2 regions of the uncultured Ligilactobacillus sp. genome follow, and region 1 is predicted to be linked to the other one. Evidence: predicted binding sites of a transcription regulator. Region 1 holds the regulator's gene; the other holds the start of a gene.
What was found. Region 1 encodes HrcA, which represses chaperone genes, less so after heat shock. Its sites were predicted from a motif close to TTAGCACTCNNNNNNNNNGAGTGCTAA; they were not measured.
Positions count from the first base shown of each region.

Region 2: a site for HrcA is predicted at 1,350-1,376, ahead of groES (co-chaperone GroES). Genes of this name have one in related genera too.

Region 1 covers NZ_CAQLEL010000096.1:638-12,384, reverse strand. Annotated here, with positions in the region: gene dnaJ (molecular chaperone DnaJ) at 1-111, opposite strand, end outside; gene dnaK (molecular chaperone DnaK) at 240-2,084, opposite strand; gene grpE (nucleotide exchange factor GrpE) at 2,108-2,683, opposite strand; gene hrcA (heat-inducible transcriptional repressor HrcA) at 2,713-3,741, opposite strand; gene ribF (riboflavin biosynthesis protein RibF) at 3,830-4,777, opposite strand; gene truB (tRNA pseudouridine(55) synthase TruB) at 4,783-5,697, opposite strand; gene rbfA (30S ribosome-binding factor RbfA) at 5,784-6,149, opposite strand; gene infB (translation initiation factor IF-2) at 6,174-8,492, opposite strand; gene Q9Q35_RS06520 (ribosomal L7Ae/L30e/S12e/Gadd45 family protein) at 8,565-8,879, opposite strand; gene rnpM (RNase P modulator RnpM) at 8,869-9,168, opposite strand; gene nusA (transcription termination factor NusA) at 9,180-10,313, opposite strand; gene rimP (ribosome maturation factor RimP) at 10,343-10,813, opposite strand; gene Q9Q35_RS06500 (ParB N-terminal domain-containing protein) at 11,027-11,503, opposite strand; partial or broken gene Q9Q35_RS06495 (Rib/alpha-like domain-containing protein) at 11,583-11,747, opposite strand, start outside.
Region 2 covers NZ_CAQLEL010000081.1:16,216-18,684, forward strand. Annotated here, with positions in the region: gene Q9Q35_RS05540 (redox-sensing transcriptional repressor Rex) at 1-513, shown strand, start outside; gene Q9Q35_RS05545 (CPBP family intramembrane glutamic endopeptidase) at 552-1,190, opposite strand; gene groES (co-chaperone GroES) at 1,399-1,683, shown strand; gene groL (chaperonin GroEL) at 1,730-2,469, shown strand, end outside.

The DNA of each region.
Region 1 (11,747 bases):
ATGGTTTAGGTCAGGGTGATACTTCTTCGATAGTTTGCGATAAGCGCGCTTGATCTCATCAGTAGATGCATCTTTGGAAATACCTAAGACATCATAAGGATTCTTTTCCATGTTTCTCCTCCAAATAATTGGTTATTTGCCGTGCAATTACACTTAAATTTAGATTAACATAACTGCTTAAAAATAAAAAGCCAAAGTCCACAAAGGGCCTTTGACTTTTCATTTAGCCATTGTAACGATTATTTATCGTCAGGATCGACTTCTTTAAAGTCGCCATCTACTGTGTTATCATCAGCAGCGTTGTTTTCGCTAGCGGATGCACCATCAGCTTGAGCTTGGCCTTGAGCTTGTTGTGCTTGTTGGTAAAGTTTGACTGACACATCTTGGATGATCTTTGTCAAATCATCTTTCTTAGCTTTCATGTCTTCAATGTTATTTTCTTCTTGAGCTTTCTTCAATGCATCACGTGCATCTTCAGCTTTCTTCACTTCGTCATCAGACACTTTGCCTTTGATCTCTTCTAATGTCTTATCTGTTTGGAAGAGCAATTGATCTACTTCGTTGCGTAGGTCAACTTCTTCTTTACGCTTCTTATCAGCTTCTTCATTTTCCTTAGCTTCCTTGACCATACGATCGATCTCCTCGTCGGATAGACCAGATGAACTCTTGATCGTGATCTTTTGTTCTTTGTTAGTTCCAAGATCTTTAGCAGATACATTTACGATACCGTTCTTGTCGATATCAAATGTAACTTGGATCTGAGGAACACCACGTGGAGCTGCTGGAATATCTGTTAATTGGAAACGACCTAAAGTCTTGTTGTCAGCTGCCATTGGACGTTCACCTTGTAAAACGTGAATATCAACAGCTGGTTGGTTATCAGCAGCAGTTGAGAAGACTTGTGACTTAGAAGTTGGGATCGTCGTATTGCGATCGATCAATTTTGTAAAGACGCCACCCATTGTTTCGATACCAAGTGATAATGGGGTAACATCAAGTAAAACAACGTCTTTAACATCACCAGTGATGACCCCACCTTGAATAGCTGCCCCTAAAGCAACAGCTTCATCAGGGTTAACAGATTCGTTTGGTGTATGACCAGTTTCAGCTTTAACAGCTTCCTTAACTGCAGGAATACGTGTTGAACCACCAACTAAGATGACTTCATCAATGTCAGCATTTGTTAGACCAGCATCTTGTAAAGCATTACGTACAGGGATCTTAGTTCTTTCGATCAAATCATGTGTCAATTCATTGAACTTAGCACGTGTTAAAGTTGTTTCTAAGTGCAATGGACCAGCTTCACCTGCTGTGATGAATGGCAAGGAGATCTGTGCAGAAGTTACACCAGAAAGGTCTTTTTTAGCCTTTTCAGCAGCATCTTTAAGACGTTGCATTGCCATCTTATCAGTTGAAAGATCAATACCATGTTCTTTCTTGAATTCTGCTACTAACCAATCGATGATCTTGTTATCAAAGTCATCCCCACCAAGGTTGGTATCACCGTTTGTAGAAAGCACTTGGAAGACACCGTCGCCAAGTTCAAGGATGGAAACGTCAAATGTACCACCACCAAGGTCAAAGACCAAAACTTTTTCATCTTTGTCTTGCTTGTCCAAACCATAAGCTAAAGCAGCTGCTGTTGGTTCGTTAACGATACGTTCAACTTTCAAACCAGCGATCTTACCAGCATCTTTAGTAGCTTGACGTTGTGAGTCATTGAAATAAGCTGGAACTGTGATAACAGCTTGAGTAACTTCTTCACCTAAGTAGCTTTCAGCATATTCTTTGATATATTGCAAGATCATTGCTGAAATTTCTTGTGGTGTGTATTCTTTACCTTCGATATCTACTGTATAACCTGCTTCGCCCATGTGACGTTTGATCGAGCTGATCGTATTTGGGTTAGTGATCGCTTGACGTTTAGCCACTTCACCAACTTGAGTTTCACCATTTTTAAATGAAACAACAGATGGAGTTGTCCGGTTACCTTCTGGATTTGTAATAATTTTTGCTTCTTTACCTTCAAGAACAGCAACTGCTGAGTTGGTTGTCCCAAGGTCAATACCAATGATTTTTGACATTAAAAATTCACCCTTTTACAAAATTATTGTGCGACAACGACCATTGCTGGACGTAAGACGCGATCTTTTAACATATAGCCCTCTTGTAAGACTTGAACGATCGTTTCAGGTGCTTGCCCTTCTTCGACCGGCACTGACTTGACCGCTTGATGTTTTGTCGGATCAAATTCTTCACCCAACGAAGCGATCTTTGTCACATCATTACTTTGCAAGGCCTTATCGAGATCTCTTGCAACGATCTCGATCCCTTGCTTGAGCTGTTTTGAACCAGCATCTTCAACTTCTGTTTGCAAGGCACGCGTCAAATTATCAACAACTGGTAAAATATCACGTGCTAGATCTTGACCTTCATAACGAAGAAGTTGCTCTTGTTCTTTTTTGAAACGCTTAGTCATGTTCGCCATTTCTGCTTCTGAACGGTAATAGCGATCTTCTAATTCATCATATTTTTTTTGCAGTTCAGTTAACTGATCAGTCAAAGCCGTGACTTCATCAACAGCTTCTTCTTTCTTTGGATCATCCACTGAATCATTTTTTACTTCAGTTTCATCCGGTGCTGTTTGCTCTGCTGCAGCATTTTTGATCTCTTCTTCTGCCACATCAACACCCCTTTTCCTATAAAATTAATTTAAAACTTTTGATAATAATCGTTTATCCTCTTAGTCAGTTCATCACGAAAAACAGTGATCAGACCGATCATTTTTGAATACGGCATATTTGTCGGACCTAGGATCGCGATCGTCCCCTGTCCATGGTTACCGTCATCAAAAGTAGCTGAGATCAAGCTATAGTTTTGTAACAAAATACTTGGTAATTCATCACCCAACTTAACGGAGATCCCATTTTTAGATGGATCCACCAAACTGCCGATCCCTTGAGTTTGATCAACTAGAGAATATAGCGACTTTATCTGTTCAAGTGAGGCATCTTTGGAAAAATCCAAAAGATTCATCTTACCCCCTACATAAACCTGTTCCTTAGCTGCACGATTCAAGATATTCCCAAAAACATCAATGAAACCAGCAGGTTGATGTAAGTAACGGTTCAAAAGGGGCAAACATTCATTAAGCCTGACGATCACCTGTCTTAGTGGTAGACCAACGACTCTATCATTGATCAGACGGATAACAGCTTCGAGTTCACTGCCACTTATCCCACTTGGCATCGTAAACGTCTGACTCTCAACGGTACCGTCACTTGTCACCAAAATCACCATTACCTGTTGATTGCCAAGCTCTACAAGTCTAAAACCCTCTAAGCGTAGATCCTTAGCTTCAGGTTTGAGCGAAATAGCAGTGTAACTTGTCAAATCGGATAAGATCTTAGCTGAAGTAGCTAGGATCTCATCGATCTTCTGAAATTCATTTCCAAAAGAGTTGCGAATATCATGCAAAGCATTACGATCAAGTTTGCTAGGTTTCATCAAATTATCGACATAATATCGATACCCCTTAAGTGAAGGGATCCTCCCTGAACTTGAATGTTCCTTTGCAATATATCCTTGCTGTTCGAGAACCGCCATCTCATTGCGAATGGTCGCTGAACTCACATGGACCGGTAATTGTTGTTGTAAAGTCTTCGATCCGATCGGCTGCCCCGCTTCTGTATAATTGCGGATCACAGCTTCAAGGATCAATAACTGTCGCTCAGTCAACACTACGATCACCTCTTTTAGCACTTAACACTATGGAGTGCTAAGTCAATTATTAATATACACAACTCTTAGCAATCTGTCAAGCAGAGTGCTAATTTTCATTTTGAACATTGAGCAACGCTTCAGAATGCCGTTTATCAGCCTCTAATTGTACGACTAATTCAGTGATACTATTAAATTTCACCATTGGCCGCAAATAATTTTTCCAATAGACCGTTACTTTTTTGCCATAGACCATCGCAGAAAAATCAAAGAGATTTACTTCTAATGTCTTAGCTAGATCATCACCAAAAGTTTCATTATGACCGATCGAAGCCATTCCTTGGTATCGTTTACCATCCAATTCTACTTCAACAGCATAGACCCCTACTGCTGGCAATTGTTTGTAAGAACTCGTTTCAATGTTCAAAGTTGGAAAACCTATCTGCCGGCCACGTTCAAAGCCATGTACCACTGTCCCAGTCGTTTGGTAATCATAACCTAAATAGTGAGCTGCAAGTTCGACTTTGCCACTCGCTAAAGCTTCCCTGATCCCAGTCGAACCAACTTTTTCATCTTCTTTTAGTAGCTCGACAGTCTGGATCTCGAATCTATTTTTAGCATACTTAGGCAAATTTTTCATATTAGCGACTGTATGGGGCCCATATGTGTAATCACTGCCAGCAGTTATCCCTACTGCATTTAGACCTACGACATATTTATCGATAAATTCTTGGGGCTTTAAATACGCAAGCTTTTCGTCAAATTTGACCACATAAGCAATATCTGCTCCAAATTTTTCAAATAATGATAATTTTTCGGTGATCGTCGTCAAATATTGGATCTTTTGCGGATCACGATGCTGAAAAATAGCACTGGGATGCCGATCAAAAGTCATCACAGCTAGCTTGACACCCATTTTTTTTGCTTGTTGTTTAGCTGCCTTGATCACGGCTTGATGTCCACGATGGACTCCATCAAAAAAACCTAGTGCTAAGACGATCCTTCCTGAATAGATCTCACTTTTAGCATACGGTTCAGCTAATTCAATAACTTTCATCTCTGTTACCCTCTTTGAGTTAGATCAAGCATTTGCTCTGAACGAAAAACATCTTTTTTGTCATCATAATAATAAAGCGCCCGTGCTTTATCACCATACATCAACAAGATCTTTGACGTCTTATCTTTAAAAATATTTGCTGGTAAAAAACCACCATTTTGAACCTTTTGCCACTGTTGTTCAGTCAGGATAACTTTCGGATAGCTTCGAAAAGCATATTCAAGTGGATAAAGGTAAGTCTCTAGTTCTTCTGGAGTGGCATTAGTCAGCTGTTCAAGGGTCACACTCTTCTTTAGATCAAAGCCCCCACTTTGCAGACGGGTCAGATCTGACATTACAGCTGGTACGCCTAAAATTTCGCCTAGATCTAACGCTAAAGTCCGGACATAAGTTCCTTTACCACAACCGACTTCAAAATAAAGCGTTTGTTGTTTTTTAGCTACATCATATGTGCTTGGTTTAGTCTGCTTAAAATAATCGACTGTGATCTTTCTTTTGGGGCGTTCAACACTTTGCCCGGCACGTGCGTATTCGTAGAGCCGCTTACCATCGACCTTGACTGCAGAATACATCGGCGGGGTCTGAATTATCTCACCTGTCAGCTGTACCATTGCTTGATCGATCTGTTCTTGACTAAAAGGTCGTTCGATAGCTTTTTTAGCAATAACTTCACCATCAAGATCTTCAGTTTCTGTTGAAAAGCCTAAAATTATCTCACCTTTATAAACTTTTCCCGAAGCCATCAAGTAATTGACTGCCTTAGTTGCTCTACCGATACAGATCGGTAAAACACCATCAACATTGGGATCAAGTGTACCACTATGCCCAACTTTACGTGTTTTAAAAATTTTCCGGCATTTAAAAACTGCATCGTGGCTCGTCATACCACGATCTTTATTCAAAGGAAGGATCCCGTCCATTTTTTACCTCTCTTTTCTAAAAAAAGAAGCTAGAAAAATTTTTCCAGCTTCTTTTTATCTACACATAATTTTTAAATCATGATCGATCAATAAGGATTACTTTCTTGCTGGTGTAGCTTACTTAAAAGCTCATCGATATGATCACCGTAACGTACTGATTCATCCCGTTCAAACTTAATTTCAGGCGTTACATAAATACGCAAGCGTTGGCCCAATTCACGCCTGATCAAACCTGTTGCTTTATCTAAACCGATCTGTGTTTTCTCAGCATCAGAAGCCAAATTAGATAATGTACTGTAGTAGATCGTTGCATGTTGCAAGTCACCTGTCACTTCTACACCCGTGATCGTCACGCCTTGTACTCGAGGATCACGCACACGCTTAGTCAAAATGTCATTGACTTCCCTTTGGATCTCTTGTGATAACCGACCCACACGATAATGTTGTGCCATTCAAATTCCTCCTCAAATCAAATATTAGTCTTGTGGAACTTCTTCCATCACGTAAGCTTCAATACGATCGCCTACTTTGATATCATTGTATTTTTCGATCATCAGACCACATTCGTAACCTTGTTTTACTTGTTTAACGTCATCTTTGAAACGCTTAAGTGAAGCAAGTTTACCTTCATAGATCACGATACCATCACGGATAACGCGGACACCACTATCACGTTGGATATGACCATCTGTGACATAGCCCCCACCGATCGTACCTAACTTAGATACTTTATAAGTTTCACGAATTTCAACTTCACCGATGACTTTTTCTTCAAAGACTGGTTCTAACATACCCTTCATCGCAGTTTCAACTTCATCGATCGCCTTATAGATAACGTTGTGTAAGCGAATGTCGACCTTATCACTTTCAGCTTGGAGCTTAGCTTGTGGGGTCGGGCGTACATTGAAACCGATGATGATAGCATTTGAAGCTTCAGCCAAGGTAACATCAGATTCATTGATCGCACCAACCGCTTGGTGAATGATATTTACTCGAACACCTTCAACGTCGATCTTCTTAAAGCTTTGTGCTAAAGCTTCAGCTGAACCTTGCACATCGGCTTTGATGATCAGATCAACTTCTTTTAGATCCCCTTCTTTTAAGGTATCAAACAAGTTATCTAAGGTCACATGCGTCGTTTGGTTGCGTTCTTTGATCAAGGCACGTTTAGCACGTTCTTCACCAGCAGCCCGTGCTGTCTTTTCATCATCAAATGTAATGAAACGATCACCAGAATCAGGAACATCGTTTAGACCTGTGATCTCAACTGGAGTCGCTGGAGTTGCTTTCTTGATCGAACGACCACGAGCATCAGTCATTGTCCGCACACGGCCAAAGGTGTTACCCACAACGATCGGATCACCAACATGTAATGTACCATGTTGCACGAGTAATGATGCAACAGAGCCCTTACCTTTATCTAGACGAGCTTCGATAACTGAACCTGCACCATGTTGCTTAGCGTTGGCTTTCAATTCGAGCATTTCAGCTTCAAGTAAGATCATATCGAGCAATTCTTCTAAGTTCTTATTGAATTTAGCTGAGATCTCAACGAAGATCGTATCGCCACCCCAACTTTCAGGGATCAATTCATACTCTGATAATTGTTCCATGACGTGGTTTGGATTAGCGCCTGGTTTATCGATCTTATTGACCGCAACGATGATCGGTACATTAGCAGCCTTAGCGTGGTTGATAGCTTCGATCGTTTGTGGCATCACGCCGTCATCAGCGGCAACGACTAAGACAGTGATATCAGTGATATCTGCCCCGCGAGCCCGCATGTTAGTGAAGGCAGCGTGTCCTGGTGTATCCAAGAATGTGATCGTTTTGCCTGAGTGACGCACTTGGTAAGCACCGATATGTTGCGTGATACCACCAGCTTCGCCAGCTGTAACATTGGTATGACGTAATTTATCCAATAACGTTGTCTTACCATGGTCAACGTGACCCATGATCGTTACAACTGGTGGACGTGAAGTCAAATTATCTTGATTATTTTGTTCTTCTTCAAAGAATTTATCGATATCAGCTACGTCAACTTCGATTTTTTCTTCTGCCTTGATACCGTAATCAGCTGCCAAGATCTCGATCGTATCTTTATCAAGGGATTGGTTTTGGTTGACCATAACACCCATCATAAATAACTTCTTGATGATCTCAGCTGGCTCACGGTGGATCTTTTTAGCAATATCTGCCACGTTCATACCGACTGTATAGACCAAAACTTCTGGCAATGGCTTGTTTTTACGTGGAGGAACTGCTGGTTTATTGTTCTTTTGATTGAACTTCTTATTTTTGTTTTTCTTGTTCTTTTTATTGAACTTATGGTTGTTATTATTCCCGCCAAAGCGATTGTTTGAAAACTTATTTTTCTTTTGGTTGTTGTTTTGGCTATTGCCTTGGGAATTATTGCCACGATGTTTTGTGTTATTCGCGTTATTATTATTGTTGTTGTTTTTTTCCATACGCTTCCCTGAATGCCTTTCATTATTTCTTTGTGCGGATGCTTGATTTTGATGCTTAGAATGATTAGTATTCCGCGCATTTTGGGAGTTTTTGTTTACAGCAACATTTTGTTTTTTCTCGCTGTTTTCTTTTTTAGGAGTCGCCTGCTGTTGTGAACTAGATTTAACTGGTTTAACAAATGAAGCTTTAACTTTAGCTTCAGCAGCTTGGTCTAAAGATGACATATGGTTGCCAACTTTAAAACCATTTTTCTTTGCAACTTCAATTACTTCTTTGTTGCTAACGTTTAATTCCTTAGCCAGTTCATAAATCCTTTTTTTACTCATGACTTCACTCTCCTTATTTTCAAGAATACACACCTACTCGATCCCTGATCAAATAAGCTCTGTACTCTTCGATCAAGAAAAAAGAAGCTGGCGTATCTTCTTTCCAAAACCAGGATCGGTAACTGCGATCAATGAACGCTTGACGCCGATCGCAGCACTTAACTCCTGTTTTGTAAATTCTGTTGTTAATGCTACATCATAGCTCTTACACTTATCAGTGAATTTCTTTTGGGTGCTTTGCCCACAATCGTTTGCCATCAACACGACTTTAGCTTTTCCGGAACGAATCGTTGCTAAGACCAGATCTTGGCCTGTAGTCAACTTGCCAGCCTTCCGAGCTAATCCCAGTAAGTTTAGAGCTTTTTTTTGTTTGATCTTATTTTCCATTGCCAAATAATTCTGCTCGTGCAACTTGGTGATCGACATATGCCACTAGCTCATCATAAAAAGCAGGTTCGATCTTAACACCAAAAACTTTATCAAAAGTCTTTTGTTCTCGAGCTTTCTTTGCGGTAGCCACATCTAAATGAATATATGCACCCCGGCCAGCCTTTTTACCAGTTGGATCAAGACTCACTTCATTTTCTTTGTTTTTCACGACGCGTACAAGTTCTTTTTTAGGTTTCATTTCACCAGTAACAATATCTTTGCGCATTGGGATCTTGCGTTGTGCCATGTTTGTGCCCCCTATTCTTCAGTCGTTTCGATCGAAACTTCTGCTTCTAAAGCAGCCATATCGGATTCAGATTTGATATCGATCTTGTATCCGGTCAAATGCGCTGCTAAACGAGCATTTTGCCCACGTTTGCCGATCGCAAGTGAAAGTTGATCATCTGGCACGATCACCGTGCAGACACGTTCATTTTCAGGGTCAAAGCGAACTTCAACGATATTAGCTGGATTCAAAGCATTTGAGATATACTTAGCTGGATCTTCACTCCATTCAATGATGTCCATCTTTTCACCATTCAATTCATTGACGATCGCTTGAACACGTTCACCCCGTGGCCCCACACATGTTCCGATCGGATCAACGCCTTCTTCAGCCGAGTAAACCGCCACTTTAGCACGATCACCAGCTTCACGTGCGATCGATTTGATCTCAACGGTACCATCAAAAATTTCAGGCACTTCATTTTCAAATAGGCGCTTCAATAGATCTGGGTGTGAACGACTAACGTAAACTTGTGGCCCACGATTCTTACGACGCTTCTTGCCATCTTTATTTTCAACTTCTGGTTCATTGTTGTTAGCCGATGGATCAACGACTTTGTAGATGTAGACTTTGATCCGATCATGTGATTTGTAAACTTCACCAGGCACTTGATCTTTTTTAGACAAAACAGCTTCAACATTACCTAAATTGACATAGATATAACGGCTATCATGACGTTCAACTTCACCAGAGACGATCTCATTTTCATACTTGCTGTATTGGTCATAGATCATTTGGCGTTCTTCTTCACGCACACGTTGCATGATCACTTGTTTAGCTGTTTGAGCTGCGATCCGTCCAAAATCACGTGGTGTCACTTCAAAGCGGATCGTATCACCAACTTCATAAGCTTTGTTGATCTCTAATGCATCTTCTAAGCTAACTTCCAAGCGTGAGTCAAAGACATTGTTGACAACTTCTTTGACGGAATAGACTTTGATGTCACCTTTACGCTTGTCAAATTCAACTTCTACGTTTTGAGCTTTATCATAATTTCGCTTGTAAGCTGAAACTAAAGCCTGTTCCAACGCATCGATCACAATTTCTTTTTTGATTCCTTTTTCTGTTTCAAGCGCATCTAATGCGTTAAGTAATTCCTTACTCATGGTTTGATTCTCCTTGTAAAAATAATCTTTTAAAATTTAATTGCGAGCCGCGCCTTAGCAATTTGCTTGCGTGGGATCGTGATTGTTTTTTTACGGGTCTTATCCATATATTCAAGTGTCAACTCATCTTTGGATAATGCTGTCATTGTTCCTTCATATATTTTTTTACCATCGAGCTGTTGGTAAAGTGAAATATTGATATATGAGTTCAAAGCACGTTCATAATCTTTTTCTTTTTTCAATGGACGTTCTGCCCCTGGCGAAGAAACTTCCAAATAATAAGCTTGTGGAATTGGATCTGGATCGCAATTATCCAACTTCTCACTAAGTTGGTCGCTGACAAGGGCACATTCTTCGATGTTGATGCCCCCTTCTTTGTCGATAAAGACACGCAAATACCAACTTTTTCCTTCTTTGACAAATTCGATATCAACTAATTCAAAGTGATGATCATCCAAGATCGGTGTAACTAGCTTCGTTACTGTTTCTACAACACTCACGCATTAGCCCCCTCTAAAATAACTTGCAACTCTATTGTAACGCATTTTTTATTCCAATAAAAAGAGTGAGCATCTCTGCTCACTCTCACGAGTTATCAAAATACAAAACTAATTATAACATTAAAAACTTAAGAATTCAAGGTCAAGGCTGCTAGATTTATGGAACACTAAAAAACGATCATAGTTTCACTTCAAACTACGACCGCTTTTTAATTATATTTTACAACTATCCAACATTTTTCTTAATCGATCAAATTCATTTTGATCCATACACAATTGATCAGCTAACCACCGATCAGATAAATTCAATTCGTGGATCCTATTAAAAATTTTCCCGATATTTTTTTTACCATAGCCTATTTGAGTCCAATTATGTCTGATAGTACTTGCTAATCGTCCAGTACAGGGCTTTTTGATCACAACTACTGGCAAAAAACCTTTTTCACGCTCATAGATATCAGCATATTCAATGATTACTCGATAGCGATAATAACCATCGACAATGATATAGATTTCTTCGTCCTTATCATAATAACAAACTATTGGTAATGTATAGCCGTCACTTTTGATACTTTCATGCAATAATTTCATCTCTAAGGGGGCAAAGTCATTTTGCCGATAACTACTTGGCCTTATCTGACTTACATGGATCGCCTTAGTTCCATAAACTGGACTAGTACATTCTTTCATCCGATCATCTACCTACCTTTCAATAAAAAACAAAAAAGGTCGCAAGTTTATTTTGCGACCTCTGAAGCTAACTTATTAGCTAGTTTTCCTTACGTTTTTTGAAAGCGGTCAATCCAAATGTACTTGCAATAGCAAGTAAGAATAAGCCTAGGATCCCTGCCTTAGTTTCAGTCTTGTCTCCTAATTGTGCCAATTCTTGTTTTTGTTTTGTATCAGTTTGAATGCTTTCTGAAGATCCTGTAGG
Region 2 (2,469 bases), on a different contig from region 1:
GCTGTTAAGATAGATCCAGCAACGATCCGACGTGATCTCTCATATTTTGGTGCTTTAGGCAAGCGTGGCTACGGTTATGATATCACAAGCTTGCAAGCATTTTTCAAAAAAACGCTACGTCAAGATAAATTAAATAATGTAGCTTTGATCGGAGTGGGCAATCTAGGCCATGCGTTATTGAATTATAACTTTCACAAGAGCAATAACGCGCGGATCAGTGCGGCCTTTGATATCGACCCAAAGATCACTGGTTTGATCCAAAGTGGGATCCCAGTCTATCCGATGGAAGATATGCAAGAGCAACTCCAACTACAGCAAATAGAGATCGCGATCTTGACGGTTCCAGCTGATAAAGCTCAGACCGTGACTGATGAATTAGTTGCAGCAGGCATCAAGGGGATCTTGAACTTTACTCCATTGCGGATCACGGTCCCTAACGATGTTCGCGTCCAAAATGTCGATCTGACTAATGAATTGCAGACCTTGATCTATTTTTTGCAACACTTTGAATAACTATGAAAAAGGATGTGTGTACCACACATCCTTTTTTGTTACCAAGCACTTATAATAATAAGCAAGTTCATTAAGCTATGGGCTAAGATCGTGATGCGTAAACGGCCTGTCTTAGCATATAGAAAACAAAGTACCAGTCCAATACCAGCATAAGTCAAATAATGTCCGTCTTGATGAGCGAAACTAAAGAGTAAACTAGAGGCAAGGGCAGCTCCTATTGGGTCGATCACGGAGCCGAGATTAGCAAATAAGACTTTGCGAAAGACGAATTCTTCCATGATCGGAGCTAAAATGACAATATTTACCAAATAATATGGATATTTGGTAAGAACTGCCAAAAGATACCCAGTATTAGCCGAATAACTAGGCTGTCCGAGAAAATTGATCTCTATATATGAACTTAGCCATTGCAACAAAACAAGCGCTAGTGTACCAAAAATAATGTAATAGATTTCTTGGCGAAGTGCAAGCTTTTTTGAAGTGCGCAAAAAACGATCTTTAAAAGGAAATTTGTGCGCCAAGTAGAGCATCATACAACAACCAATGAGATCTAAAACGGTCACGGCTGGGTAATACCAGGCATTTTTGAAGATCATCCACAATAAAGGGGGCAGAGTCATTGTGCCACAATAGATACTTAAAATGATAAGTGAATTTAACTGTAACTGTTTTTTCATCAATAAAGATCCTAACTATAAAGTTTCAATAGTTAGATTATATGTTTTTACCGCTATTTATTCAAACCAATTTCAAAAATATTTTAGCACTCTTGGGGTATGAGTGATAAAATACTTGCAATTTAAAAGTAAAGTTAGTATAGTAATAGTTGTAATCGATTAGCACTCAGGTTGTTAGAGTGCTAAAAAGAATTTGGAGGGATATAACGTGCTTAAACCATTAGGAGATCGCGTGATTTTAGAGGTCGAAAAAGAAGAAGAAAAAACTGTGGGTGGGATCGTTTTAGCTGGCGGTGCTAAAGAAAAACCACAAACAGCTAAAGTTGTTGCTGTTGGTACGGGACGTATCCTTGATGATGGCAAAAAATTAGAAATGACACTTAAAGTCGGTGATGTTGTCGTTTTTGACAAGTACGCTGGTGCTCAAGTTGAATTTGAAGGTCAAGAATATTTAGTAATGCACGAAAAAGATATTCTTGCCGTTGTGGAATAAATATATAAGTAAACATTGAATTTAATTCGTATGAGGTGAATTAGAAATGGCAAAAGAAATCAAGTTTTCAGAAGATGCACGCGCAAAGATGCTTGCTGGTGTAGATAAGTTAGCTGATACTGTAAAATCAACGATCGGTCCTAAGGGTCGTAATGTTGTTTTGGAACAATCATACGGCACACCAACGATCACAAATGATGGTGTAACGATCGCTAAGGCGATCGAATTAGAAGATCATTTTGAAAATATGGGTGCTAAGCTTGTAGCTGAAGTAGCTTCCAAGACTAATGATATTGCTGGCGATGGTACAACAACAGCTACTGTTTTGACACAATCGATCGTTAACGAAGGAATGAAAAATGTGACGGCTGGTGCTAACCCAGTAGGTATCCGTCGCGGGATCGAATTGGCTACTAAAGCTGCAGTAGATGCTTTGCACAAGATGTCACACAAAGTTGAATCTAAGAGTGATATTGCTCAGATCGCATCTATTTCTTCAGCTAATGAAGAAGTTGGTAAATTGATCGCTGATGCCATGGAAAAGGTCGGTAACGACGGTGTGATCACGATCGAAGAATCCAAAGGGATCGATACTTCACTAGATGTTGTTGAAGGTATGCAATTTGATCGTGGTTATCTTTCTCAATACATGGTAACTGACAATGATAAGATGGAAGCAGATCTTGAAAATCCATATATCTTGGTAACTGATAAGAAGATCTCTAACATCCAAGAAGTTTTACCATTATTACAATCCATCGTTGAACAAGGTCGTCCATTGTTGAT